2 regions of the Nocardioides faecalis genome follow, and region 1 is predicted to be linked to the other one. Evidence: predicted binding sites of a transcription regulator. Region 1 holds the regulator's gene; the other holds the start of a gene.

The links. Region 1 encodes LexA, which represses DNA repair genes until DNA is damaged. Its sites were predicted from a motif close to TCGAACANNTGTTCGA; they were not measured.
Region 2: the regulator LexA is predicted to act here: its motif matches at 4,311-4,326, upstream of KG111_RS06885 (HNH endonuclease signature motif containing protein).

Annotation. Positions count from the first base shown of each region.
Region 1 is NZ_CP074406.1:688,402-695,055, forward strand. It holds gene KG111_RS03200 (ATP-dependent DNA helicase) at 30-2,048, shown strand; gene KG111_RS03205 (MXAN_6640 family putative metalloprotease) at 2,029-3,639, opposite strand; gene lexA (transcriptional repressor LexA) at 3,702-4,424, opposite strand; gene KG111_RS03215 (LysM peptidoglycan-binding domain-containing protein) at 4,704-5,093, shown strand; gene KG111_RS03220 (hypothetical protein) at 5,184-5,525, opposite strand; gene nrdR (transcriptional regulator NrdR) at 5,877-6,362, shown strand; gene KG111_RS03230 (vitamin B12-dependent ribonucleotide reductase) at 6,502-6,654, shown strand, end outside.
Region 2 is NZ_CP074406.1:1,493,027-1,499,680, forward strand. It holds gene treZ (malto-oligosyltrehalose trehalohydrolase) at 1-1,210, shown strand, start outside; gene KG111_RS06875 (fasciclin domain-containing protein) at 1,369-1,989, shown strand; gene KG111_RS06880 (hypothetical protein) at 2,082-2,762, opposite strand; gene KG111_RS06885 (HNH endonuclease signature motif containing protein) at 2,958-4,139, opposite strand; gene KG111_RS06890 (pyridoxamine 5'-phosphate oxidase family protein) at 4,668-5,135, opposite strand; gene KG111_RS06895 (PPOX class F420-dependent oxidoreductase) at 5,241-5,726, opposite strand; gene KG111_RS06900 (xanthine dehydrogenase family protein molybdopterin-binding subunit) at 5,739-6,654, opposite strand, start outside.

The DNA of each region.
Region 1 (6,654 bases):
GCATCCCGCCCACCACTTAGGGTTGCTCGGTGACCACCGACGCCAGTGCCGCTGCGAGTCCCGGGACCGCCTCGGCGGTGCGCGAGCTGCTCGGCGCCGCCGTCACCGCGCTCGGCGGCCAGCAGCGCGACGGCCAGGTCGCGATGGCCGAGGCCGTCGGCGAGGCGCTCGCAGCCAAGGAGCACCTGCTGGTGCAGGCCGGCACCGGCACCGGGAAGTCGCTGGGCTACCTGGTGCCCGCGCTGATGCACGACAAGCGGGTCGTGGTCGCCACCGCCACCCTCGCGCTGCAGCACCAGCTGGTCGAGCGCGACCTGCCGCGGCTGGTGCAGGCCGTCGGCAAGCGACCCGGCCTGGACACGTCGTACGCGGTGCTCAAGGGCCGCTCCAACTACGCCTGCCTGCACCGGATCCGCGAGGGCGCCCCCGACGAGCAGGGCGAGCTCGTGCAGCTGCCCGAGGGCTCGATGGGTGCCAAGGTGCTCGAGCTGCGGGCATGGGCCGAGAAGGCCAGCGAGCGCAAGGAGAGCGGGGAGCGGGACGAGGCACCGCGGCACACCGAGCGGGAGTGGCGCCAGGTCAGCGTCTCGGCACGCGAGTGCCTGGGTGCTGCGAAGTGCGCCTACGGCGAGGAGTGCTTCGCCGAGCGGGCCAAGGAGAAGGCGCACAAGTCGCACCTGATCATCACCAACCACTCCCTGCTGGCGATCGACGCCATCGAGGGCATCCCGATGATCCCCGAGTACGACGCCGTGGTGATCGACGAGGCGCACGAGCTCGCCGCCCGGGTCACCCAGGCCGCCACCGACGAGCTGTGGGCTGCCGAGGTGGAGCGCGCCGCGCGCCGCGCCGCCCGGCACGTGGACGCCGCCAACCGCAGCGGCTCGAACCCCGCCGACGACCTCGCCGACGCCGCGGACGCGCTGCGCGCCGCCGTCGCCGAGGCGCGACCGGGCCGGTTCGAGCAGCTGCCTGAGGACCTCGCCGACGCCCTCGTGCTGGTGCGCGACGCCGCGCGGGCGTGCGTGACCGCCTTCCCCAAGCAGGAGTCCGGCAGCGAGCCCGACCCGGGCCTGACCCAGGCCAAGGCGATGGTGCAGGAGGTGTTCGCCACCTCCGAGCGGATGGCCGCCTGCTCCGAGGCCGACGTGCTGTGGCGCACCGAGGGCGGCGACCGGATGCCGCCGACGCTGTGCGTGGCGCCGCTGCAGGTGTGGGGGCCGATGCGCGACAAGCTGCTGGCCGACAACACGGTGGTGCTGACCTCGGCCACCCTGATGCTCGGCGGCGACTTCGACTCCATCGCCACCTCCGTCGGGCTGAAGCCCTCGGAGCGGCTGCCGGCCGTCGCGAAGGGCGAAGGCGCCCAGCCGTGGCGCGGCATCGACGTCGGCAGCCCGTTCGACTACCCCCGCCAGGGCATCCTGTACGTCGCCCGCCACCTGCCGCCGCCCGGACGCGACGGACTCGGGCCGGCCCAGCTGGACGAGATCGCCGAGCTGGTCGACGCCGCCGAGGGCCGGACCCTGGGCCTGTTCTCCAGCCGCCGGGCCGCGGAGGCGGCCGCCGAGCACGTCCGCACGGTGCTGCCGCACCTGACCACCCTCGCCCAGGGCGAGGCGCAGCTGCCCGAGCTGGCCCGCCAGTTCGTCGAGGACCCGCACACCTGCCTGTTCGGCACCCTCGGGCTGTGGCAGGGCCTCGACGTACCCGGGGACACCTGCCAGCTGGTGATCATCGACCGGATCCCGTTCCCCCGCCCGGACGACCCGCTGATGAGCGCCCGGTCGAAGGCGGCGGACAAGGCCGGCGGCAACGGGTTCATGCAGGTCTCGGCCACGCACGCGGCGCTGCTGCTGGCCCAGGGGGCGGGCCGGTTGATCCGCACCACCACCGACCGCGGCGTGGTGGCGGTGCTGGACCCGCGACTGGCCACCGCCCGCTACGGCGGGTTCTTGAAGTCGAGCCTGCCGCCGATGTGGCCGACCACGGACCCGCAGCTGGTCCGCAAGGCGCTCGCGCGCCTGGTCAGCGCACCCGAGCGTTGACCTGGATCGGGCGCCGCTTCGAGCTGGCGTTCGCCAGCGTGAGCTCGACCCAGTCCACACCCTTGCCGAAGGAGTAGCTCTTCTTCACCCGGCCGGCCTTGTTGGTGTGGAGCCGCTTGGTGACCGGCTTCTTGCCGGCCCGCTTGATCGTGACCATGGCGTAACCGCCGGCCGTGGCCTTGGGGATGGTGACGTGCACCTTCAGGGTGCGCTTGCCGCCGGTCATCGACTTGAACCGGACCGTGCCCGAGGCCCGCCGGGAGAGCTTGGTGCTCAGCGCGACCCGCTTGCCGGGCTTGATCCGGTAGCCGCGCAGCGTCGGCGCGAGCCGGTAGGCGGCGCCTTCGGAGTAGGAGGTGGCGGGGTAGCGGTTGGCCGCGGCGAACTTGCCGAAGGTGACCCGGAACGAGGAGCCCCGGGCGGCCAGCACCGAGGAGAGGGCGCTCAGGTTGGTCTGGCCGGCCGCACCGGGGCCGCTGTGCGCGGAGCGCTCCCAGATCTGGCGCACGATGTTGGCCATGCCGCCGGTCGCTGCCGGGTAGCGCTCACTGAGGTAGCGGAAGAAGATCCACGAGCCGTAGCGGGCAGCCGAGGCGTTCAGCGGCTGACCGGGCTTGCCGAGCGGGCCGTCGCGGAGGAACTGACGGTTGTCGTTGATGCCGTCGTACACCTCGTCCTCGGCCCAGGTGGCGGTCGCCTCGCGGAACCAGACGGCCTCCGTGGCGTCGTAGGCGACCTGCACGGCGTGGAAGTACTCGTGCGCCACCGTGACCTGCAGGTTCTGCAGGGGGGTGTGCTTGGCGTACTCGCGGTAGTCGTTGTCGAGCACGCAGTAGCTCGACGCGGTGCGCGCGGCGGCGCTGGGGCTGGGCGAGGAGACGCAGTAGCCGTAGTAGCCGCTCGGCATCTGGCCCAGGTAGACGTCGAAGTCGTTCGCGGTCCCGCCCGCGGTGCCGTCGGGCAGCACGGCGCGGTAGCCGGCCGCCCGGTACCGGTCGCGGACGTGGCGCACCGTGTCGAGCACGGTCTCGACGTAGTCGGGGCGTCCGCCGGCCGTGCCGGGGTACAGGCCACCGGGACCGTCGTTCTCGGGCGCGACCGCGTTCGGACCGCTGGTCACGTAGTGCACGCAGACCCCACCGGCGCACACGCGCTGGTCGGTGACCGGGCCGTAGCAGACCAGGTCGATGGTCGCGCAGGTCTTCGTGGGGTCCGTGGGCCGGGCCATGATGTTCTTCGCCTCGGCCGCGCGGTCGTCGCGCAGGTCGTCGGCCACCTCGGCGAGGTCGGTGAGCGCGTTGGTCAGGTCCGGCTTCTCACCGCCCGTCGCCGTCAGGCTCGCCGCGGGGTCGGCGATCAGCTCCTCGACCGTCTCCAGGGCCTGCTCGGCGACCTGCTCGGGGTCGCCCGGGTCGGCGCCGGCGGCGGAGGCTCCGCCCGCGGGCGCCGAGCCGTCGGCCGGCGTGCCCGGGCTCACCGGGTCGGCCTGGGCGCTGACGCCCAGGGCGGTGACGACCAGCAGTGCCGCGACCAGCGAGGTGAGGATGGAGAGGACCAGCCCCGAGAAGGGCGAACGGCCGCGCAGGAGCATCAGGAGTGGTGCCTTCGGTGGGGGACGATGACCCCTCGACCCTACGGCACCACCGCCGGATCTCAGACCCGACGCAGGACCGCGGTCACCTTGCCGAGGATCGTGGCGTTGGTGCCGTCGATCGGCTCGAACGCCGGGTTGTGCGGCAGCAGCCAGACCTGGCCGTCCTTGCGCTGGAACGTCTTGACGGTGGCCTCGCCGTCGATCATCGCGGCGACGATCTCGCCGTTCTCCGCGGACGGCTGCTGGCGGATCACCACGTAGTCGCCGTCGCAGATCGCGGCCTCGATCATCGACTCCCCGCTGACCTCGAGCAGGAAGAGCTGTCCGTCGCCGACCAGCTGGCGCGGCAGCGGGAAGACGTCCTCCACCCGCTCCTCGGCCAGGATCGGGCCGCCGGCGGCGATCCGGCCCACGACCGGCACGTTGCGGGGGGCGGGCGCGGCGTCGCCGATGCCCGTCTCGTCGTACGACGTCTCCTCGGCGGCACCCATCGCGCGGCGGGCCTTGAGCACCTCGGGCAGGAAAACCTCGAGCGCGCGGGGCCGGTTCGGGTCCCGCTTGAGGTAGCCCTTCTCCTCCAGGGAGCGCAGCTGGTGGGCGACGCTGGACGTGCTGGTCAGGCCCACGGCCTGGCCGATCTCCCGCATGCTCGGCGGGTAGCCGCGCTTCTCGATGCTGTCCTTGATGTGGGCCAGGACCCGCAGCTGGCGCGGCGTGAGTCCCGAGGAGTCGGGCGGGCCGTCCGGCAGCTCCGTGACGGTGCGGTCCTTGCTCTGTGCCATGGGATCGGCCTCCAGTTCGCGCGGCGGTGTCGCTGCCGGGGAGCCCGGCGTGGTGGCACCGACGCTAACGGAACCGGGCGCCCCGCATCAAACATCTGTTCGAACAGGCGTGTCGGCGGCACGAGCGCGGGGTGTTCGAACATCTTGTCGAACAAACCCTGGACTTGTTCGAACATGTGATCTAGTCTCGTACACATGTTCGATCGAACCTCTGATCGAACACTTCCGTCGGACGGTCCTCCTAGAACTGAGGCTCGCCCACTTCCCCCGGAGGTCCAGATGAGCACTGCCACCATTGCCCCGTTCCACACCGAGACCCGCGTGCTGCCCGCGGTTCGCCAGGCCCGCGCCGGCCAGGTCCGCACCGGCTCGACTGTCCGGCTGACGCGCCGAGGGCGGGTCGTCGTCCTGGCGCTGGCGCTGGTGGTGATCGGATTCGTCGCGGTGCTCGTCGCCGCCGGTTCGGTGGCCACCTGGGCGCAGGGCGACCCCGCCGCCGTCGAGGTCGTCACGGTCGCGCCGGGGGAGACCCTGTGGGCGATCGCCAGCGACGTGGCGGCCGAGACCGGCACCGACGTCCGCTCCGCGATGCAGGACATCCAGCAGCTCAACACGCTGTCGTCGAGCGTGGTCTACGCCGGCCAGGAGCTCCGCATCCCGACCCGTTGAGCGGGCCGCACAGACTCTCCGCCGCCTCGACCCCGGCGGAGCAGGGGAAGACGAAGGGCGGGACCCGTTGCCGGGTCCCGCCCTTCGCGCTCACCGAGCGGCGCGCTTGCCGCCCTTGGGTGCGTTCGGGTCCCGCTTGGGCTTGGACTCGGGGGCGCTGGCGATGCCGAGCGCGCGCGCGAGCCGCGCGGCGAGCATGAAGGCGAGGAAGAGGCAGGCCATGGCGGCAAGGGCGCACGCGATGAGCAGCAGCCAGGAGCTGGCCCTGCCGTCCTGGCGGGCGTCGGCGCCGAAGCCGATGGCGGTGAACACGAGGAATCCCCAGCCGACCACCGCAGCGGTGATGGCGACGGCCATCAGGGCCAGGTCCGGGCGGAACTGCGCCCGCTCGCGGCTGCCCGCCCGCTTGCCTGCCCGCTTCCCCCCAGCCACGCCCGCCATTGTGTCCGATCGGCGGCCCCGGGGCCGGCCAACCCGCCGAGCCCGTGCCGCGGGCCGTCCGCGAGGCCGCTGTGAGCCGGGCCTTTGGCCCGTCGGTGGATGCCGCGCGGCCTGTGACCTGCGTAAACGTGGCGGCGGGTAAAAACTGCGCCGCAGAGGCGGCTGAGCACTTGCACGCCGTGGCGCACACGGCGTACGGTTACCACAACATCTAGTAGTTACAAGGATGTAGTTCTCCACATCTAGTCCACAGGATGGATCGTGGAGTCCACAGGATTTGACGCGTTCTGCACAGGCGGTCCCGCTGCCGTCCACAGGTGCACCCCCGGGGAGGAGGACCTTATGCACTGCCCATTCTGCAAGCACACCGACACGAAGGTCCTCGACTCGCGCGTCGCCGACGACGGCTGCTCGATCCGCCGCCGCCGGATGTGCCAGGACTGCGAGAAGCGGTTCACCACGGTCGAGGCGATGCAGCTGACCGTGCTCAAGCGCTCCGGCGCCACGGAGCCGTTCACCCGCTCCAAAGCCATCGCCGGCGTCCGCAAGGCGTGCAAGGGCCGCCCGGTCGACGAGGACGACCTCGCCCGGCTCGGCCAGGACGTCGAGGACCAGCTCCGGCTGGGCGGCAGCCCCGAGATCGCCGCCCACGAGGTCGGCCTGGCCATCCTGGCGCCGTTGCGGCGCCTCGACGAGGTCGCCTACCTGCGCTTCGCCTCCGTCTACCGCGGCTTCGACTCCGCCGCCGACTTCGAGAACGAGATCGCCATGCTGCGCGCCGAGCGCCAGCTGCAGTCCGAATCCGCTCACCCGGCCCCCGCGGGCTGACCACAGACTCCCGGCAGGTGGTGGGGAAGCCGCCTGCCGGGGCACCACGTTGCAGCAAGAGCACGACACCGCTCAGCACGACACAGCACCACCACTCGCCGCACCACACATGCACGGACACCAGGGAGAACACACAGCGATGACCGAGACGGCCAGCAACCCCACCGAGACGCGCCGCGGCGCCGGCAAGGGCCTGAAGATCGAGCGGGTGTTCAGCACCGAGGGCGTGCACCCCTACGACGAGATCAACTGGGAGCGGCGCGACGTCGTCCAGACCAACTGGAAGACCGGC
Region 2 (6,654 bases), 800 kb from region 1:
CGCCGGGATCGGCGTCATCCAGGACGTCGTCTACAACCACCTCGGGCCCTCGGGCAACTACCTGCCGCGCTTCGGTCCCTACCTGAAGCAGGGCCGCAACACGTGGGGTGACCTGGTCAACCTCGACGGCGAGGGCGCGGCCGAGGTACGGCGCTACATCCTGGACAGCGCACTGATGTGGCTGCGCGACTACCACGTCGACGGGCTGCGGCTCGACGCCGTGCACGCGCTGCACGACGACTCCGACCTCCACCTGCTGGAGGAGATGGCGATCGAGGTGCAGGCGCTGTCGGCACACCTGAACCGCCCGCTGACGTTGATCGCCGAGTCCGACCTCAACGACACCCGTCTGGTCACGCCGCGCGAGGCCGGCGGCTACGGTCTCGACGCGCAGTGGAGCGACGACTTCCACCACGGCGTGCACGTCGCTCTGACCGGTGAGACCACCGGCTACTACGCCGACTTCGAGCCGCTCGGTGCGCTCGGCAAGGTCCTCGACTGCGGCTTCTTCCACGACGGCACGTTCTCCAGCTTCCGCGACGCTCCGCACGGCAGGCCGGTCGACACCGAGCGGATGCCGGCGTGGCGGCTGGTGGTCTGCGCGCAGAACCACGACCAGATCGGCAACCGGGCCCGGGGCGACCGCACCGCGGAGCACCTGAGCACCGAGCAGCTGCTGTGCGGTGCGCTGCTGACCCTGGGCTCGCCGTTCACGCCGATGCTGTTCCAGGGCGAGGAGTGGGCGGCCAGCACGCCGTTCGCGTTCTTCACCTCCCACCCCGAGCCCGAGCTGGCCACCGCGACCGCCGAGGGCCGGCTGGCGGAGTTCGAGCGGATGGGGTGGGACCCCGACGAGGTCCTCGACCCGCAGGACCCGGCCACCTTCGCCGCGAGCCGGCTGCGGTGGGAGGAGGCCGAGACCGGCGAGCACGCCCGGGTGCTGGCCGGCTACCGGCGCCTGGCCCAGCTGCGTCGTACCTGCCCCGAGCTCACGGACCCCTCCTTCGGGTCGGCCACCGTCGACGAGGAGGCCAGGCGGCTCACGCTGGAGCGCGGTGCGCTGGCGATCCACGTCAACCTCGGCACCGAGCCGTGGCAGGTGGCGGCCACCGAGGTGCTGTTCAGCACCGGCTCCGAGCCGGCGCAGGACAGCGTGCCGGGCGGCTCAGTGGTCGTGCCCGGGGGCAACGGCGTCCTCGTGCGCCGCTGAGGCGAGGCACCCGGCGAGGATCCCCAGCAGCGCCACGGCGACGCCGATCGCCGGAGAAATCTGGAGAAGGTGGGCAATCCGGCCCGCTGACGGCGCCGAAGCACTGGTGACAGTCCCGCGCGGTCCCGCGCGACCCCACCCACTCGGAGGACAGCACGATGAACCAGCGTCAGCTCAAGATCGGACTCGTCGGCCTCGTCACCGCGGCCGTCGCCGGTGCCACCTTCTCCCCGGCCCCCGCCCAGGCCGCCCTCGACGACCGCAGCCTCGCCGAGGTCCTCGCGGCCGACAAGGGGTACGACCGCAACTGGCACGACTTCGACATCCTCGAGAAGGCGGTGACCACCGTCCTCAAGGCCAAGCCCAACAGCCCGGTCTCGGTGCTCGCCGACGGCGACACCCGCCTCACCGCGTTCCTGCCCACCGACGCCGCGTTCCGCCGGCTGGTGAAGGACCTCAGCGGCAAGCAGCCGCGCACCGAGCGCGCGACCTTCAACGCCGTGGCGAAGGTCGCCGACGTCGACACCCTCGAGGCGGTGCTGCTCTACCACGTGGTGCCGCAGCGGCTGAACGCCAAGAAGGTGCTGAAGTCCGACGGCGCCAAGCTCAAGACGGCCGCCAACCTCAACATCACCGTCCGGGTCAAGGGCAAGAAGGTCAAGCTGATCGACAAGGACCGCGACGCCCAGAACCCGCGCGTGGTGGCGGTGGACATCAACAAGGGCAACAAGCAGATCGCCCACGCCATCAACCGGGTGCTGCGTCCGATCGACCTCTGAGGTCGGCCGCACCACGTCCCGGCCCCTTCCGTGCGCTCGACCCTCGAGGTCAGGCACCGGAGGGGGCCGGTCGCGTTGGTGAGGTGTCCGGGTCAGTCCGAGCGCCCGACGCCGACGGCATCGAGGACGGCACGACCGCCGTCCAGCACGCCACCGACCGTGCCGCGCTGGTCCTCCGAACCCGGCGCTGTTGCGTGCGGGTCGTCGGTCAGGCGTACGTCTCGACAGCCGTAGTCGTCGACGACCACCCCGGTCTGGTCGCCGCCGTGGCTGTACACGATCATCCACCGTGCGCCCAGGTCAGCGGTGCAGGCACGGTTGCGGTCGGCAGGGGCCAGGTCGTCAAGGGCCGTCTTGAGGGCGGGTAGGTCCCCGGCGGGAACGGGTTCGGGGTCGCCCTTGCGCGTCCACCCGAAGACAGCACCGCCGTCGGCGGTCGTGCCAGCGTCGAAGGGCCAGTACTGACACACCCACGCCTCCTCGGGCGCGAGGAGGTCCGGGCGCTCGTCCGCCGGCTCATCGGCCCCGAAGCCGTGCCCGGAAGGGTCATCGCCCGTGGGCAGCTCCTCTGGGCAGGGGCGCTTCCCGGCGTCGGCGAGCTCACTGGATGGCACCACGGGGCTGGCAGTGGTGGGGGCGTTGCCGCATCCGGCGAGGAAGACGGCTCCGGGGGCCAGGCTCAGCAGCAGGGCGCCGCGACCTGCCCGGCGAACGGCGCGCGGTCGGATGCTGCCAGTGGGGGCAGGGCTCATCGTGAACGTCGGCATGGTCATCAGACGGTCTCACAGCCTTCGGGGTTCCACAGCCAGTGCAGCTACCGAGTCACCACAGGCAGTCGGACCAGAGATCCTGGCACCGTGGCCCGGCCGGGCTAGAACCGTCGGTGGAACCTGAGGTCACCGGTGGGCAGGAGGTTCATCGCGTAGGTGGGGTGGGCGCGGGTCGTGGGCGCGGTGGTGCTGTCGCGCTCAACCTGGCCGAGGCAGGGCACACTGTCGCTTGGTGAACCGGTAGTCGCCGTTGGGCAGGAGGGTCATCTCGTAGCTGGGATCGTGGGCGCGGAGGTGGTCCTGTTTGCAGAAACAGACGGCGTCTTTGAGGTCGGTGCGACCGCCTTGGGACCAGGGTCTGAGGTGGTGGGCCTCGGTCCACGCCGCGGTGATGGTGCAGCCCTCAGCCCGGCATCGTCGATCGCGGACCTTCATCGCCTTGCGTTGGGGCTTGGTGAACAACCGCTTCGCGCGGCCCTGGTCGAGGAGCTCGGAGTCCCCGCCGTACACCTGCGGGATGATCGCCGCCTGGCAGGCGAGGCGCCGGGCTTCGCCGGCGGAGATCGGGTCGGCGCCACCGCCGGTGATCGCGATCGCGGTGGCGAGGTCGGTCAGCAGCTGCTCGTGGGACAGGGCCACGATCACCGTGGTGGCATCGCCGCCGTGCTCGGGGAGCTGGTCGGGGTCGAGGAGCTCGAGCAGTGCTTCGAAGGCGTGGGCGTTGGCTCGGTGCCGGGGGATGGCGGTGGTCGAGCCTGTCGAGACCCCGCCGGTCCCGCCGTTCTTGCGGGGTGAGGTGTAGGCGTCGAGATAGGTCCGCAGCCGGTTCGCCACGGTCGTCGGCAGCACTCCGGAGAGTCGGGTGCGGCCGTCGCCGAGGTCCCGCAGGCTCAGCGTCGCCCTCTCGCGGGCGTGCCGTTCCTCGTCCTGAAGCTTCTTGCCCTCTTCGGCGTCGGCGACCTCGGGCGCGACGACGTCGAGGATCCGGCGTGCCAGCCGGCGGAGGTCCTTGGGACCGAACTCGTCGCAGTACCCGACCAGGGTCACCTCTGCCCCGGCGACGGTCTCCGGGGCCAGCTCGGTGGGCAGCTCGTCGAGCCCGAGGGTGATCACCCTCGCCTGCGCCGCGGACACATGGCCGTCCCGCATCCCGGCAGCGACCACGGTCCGGGTCTCGAGCGCCTTGGCGAGCCGCCAGTCGGCCCGTGCCGTTTGTGGGTCGGTGTGGGTGGTGTGGGCGATCCAGGCGCCGGCGTCGCGGGCACCGTGCATCGCCGCGACATCATCGGCCGAGGCGAGCAACCGCAGCCTCAGCTCGGCGACCTGGGCCTCGATGTGCGTCAGCTCGACCAGCGCCGTCTCCTTGTCGGAGGTCGCCATGAACAACGGCTCAACGTCCGCCACCTCGCCCAGGACCCGACGCATCTGCCCGGCAGCCTGGAGCACGGGATGGCGGGTGAGAACACCAGCGGTCACTGCGATCGACCTCCCCGAGACGGTGGGTCACGCGTCGAGCGGGAGCGCTCGACCTACGGTCGATCCTACCATTAATCGAACAAGTGTTCTAGTGCGAAGCTGGCGGATTCTCACTGGAGCTCGCGGTGTGTGATGTCTCAGGGGCATCGGTGACAGTTCTGCATCGGGACATCGGTGACGCTCTGAATCATCTTGGTGGTGACACTTCAGCCGCGAGGCTGCGGCGGCGGCTGCCCAGGAACCCATCGATCCGCGTGTCCGTCTCGCGATCTCACCGTGGCTCGACGATGCGCGCGGGCGACAACGGCCGAGCGCTGAACCCCTCACGCTTGGGTGTGCTCGGCCAGTTCGTGGCGCACCTGATGACGCTGTACCGCCACCGCGAGCCGCGACGTCGATAGCCTCCGCGCGTCGCTAGGTGGCCCTTCGCGTTCAGGTCGACGGCGAGTGTGTCGGTCGCCATGTCTGACGCGGTGCGAAGCCCGAGCGACGCAGCCAGTGCTCCGTGTAGAGGATTCGATGCGGAGTGATGACCGTGAGCGGATCCTGCGGCGGGTCGTCGAGGGAGCGTCCTCGCTCCACGTGGTCCGACTGCCAGCGGAATGCCTCCCAGTAGGCGGCGGCTTCCGGCTCCTCGCGCTCGATGGTGCTGGCGGTGCCGAACAGCTGCGCTCCTCGACTGCTTGCTTGGCCGACCAGCGGCGCGAAGATGCCTGCGGACACGCGGGGGTCTCGCTGGAGGTTGCGCGACTTCACCGAGGCATTCCAGCTGGTGTAGAAGATCTCGAACCCGAGGCTGTAGTACCGCACCGGCGTTGCGGCCGGCGAGCCCTCCGAGTTGGTCGTGGCGATGACGGCCATGTTCTGCGCCGACAGCAGGTTCAGGATCCGCTCTTCCAGCTGGTCGCGAGGGAGTCCCTGCTGCGGCGTCGGCCCCGCAAGCTAAGGGTTGGTCAGTGGCATGCGGCAGTCTCCCACGGTGGTGCGCAGTGGGTGTTGACGCGCTCAGACCAGTCGCGGCGGGAAGCCGCCGGTCGCGACGGGGCCCCAGGCGGTCGGGGTGATCCGCAGCAGGGACTTGCCCTGCTCGACCATCGCGGCGCGGTACTCGTCCCAGTCGGAGTGCTCGCCGGCGATGTTGCGGAAGTACTCCACGAACGCGTCCAGCGCCGCCTCGTCCCGGTTGCCCTCGTCGTCGGAGGCGTCCAGCACCTCGCAGGTGCCGGAGACCTGCACCCACGGGCCGTCCCACTCGTCGGAGACGACGACCACGTCCACCTGGGGGTCACGGCGTGCGTTGCGGGTCTTGGCGCGCTCGGGGTAGGTCGCGATCACCAGCCGGCCGCTGTCGTCGACGCCGCCGGTGACCGGCGAGGCTTGCGGGCTGCCGTCGGCGCGTCGGGTGATCAGCAGGAACCGGTGCCGCGGGCGGACGAAGTCCAGCAGGGCGTCGCGGTCGACGTCGGTGTTGGTGGCGATGTTGCGGGCCATGGGGGTGTCCGTTCAGTCGAGGAAGAGGTCGGGGGTCAGCGGGATCTGCCGCACCCGGCGGCCGGTGGCGTGGAAGGTGGCGTTCGCGACCGCCGCGGCGGTGCCCACGATGCCGATCTCGCCGATGCCGCGCGAGCCCATCGGGGTGAGCAGCGTGTCGTCCTCCTCCAGCCACTCCACCTCCAGCTCACGCACGTCGGCGTTGGTCGCCACGTGGTAGGTCGCGAGGTCCTGGGTGACGAAGTGACCGAACCGCGGATCACGCCAGGACTCCTCGAACAGCGCAGCGGACAGGCCCATCACCAGCCCGCCGAGGAGCTGGGAGCGCGCCGTCGTCGGGTTGATCACCCGGCCCACCGAGTAGACCCCCAGCATCCGCGGCACCCGGATCTCCCCGGTCAGCCGGTGCACCCGCGCCTCACAGAAGACCGCACCGAAGGAGTGCATGGCGTGCGTCTTCGCGCCCGGCGCGTCCGCCGCCGCGGCGGTCGTCTCCACGCCGGGCGAGGGAGCGTCGCCGTGGTCGGCGCGGAACAGCTGGGCCGCCGCCACGATCGCCGAGCCCCACGAGCTGGTGCCCGAGGAGCCACCGGCCACGCTCGCGCTCGGCAGCAGCGTGTCCGCGATCTCCAGCTCCACCGACTCCACCGCGACGCCCAACGCGTCCGCGGCGATCTGCGCCAGCACGGTCCGGGCGCCGGTGCCGATGTCCACGGCCCCGATCGCCACCGCGTATCGCCCGCCCTCCAGCGCGCGCACCCGCGCCCGGTTGCCGGGCGAGCGCATGGCCGGGTACGTCGCCGAGGCCACCCCCAGGCCGACCCACCAGTCGCCGTCCAGCGTCGCCCGCGGCGCCTCGGCGCGCTCGGACCAGCCGAACCGCTCCGCGCCCCGGTCGAAGCACTCCATCAGCCGCCGTTCGTTGAAC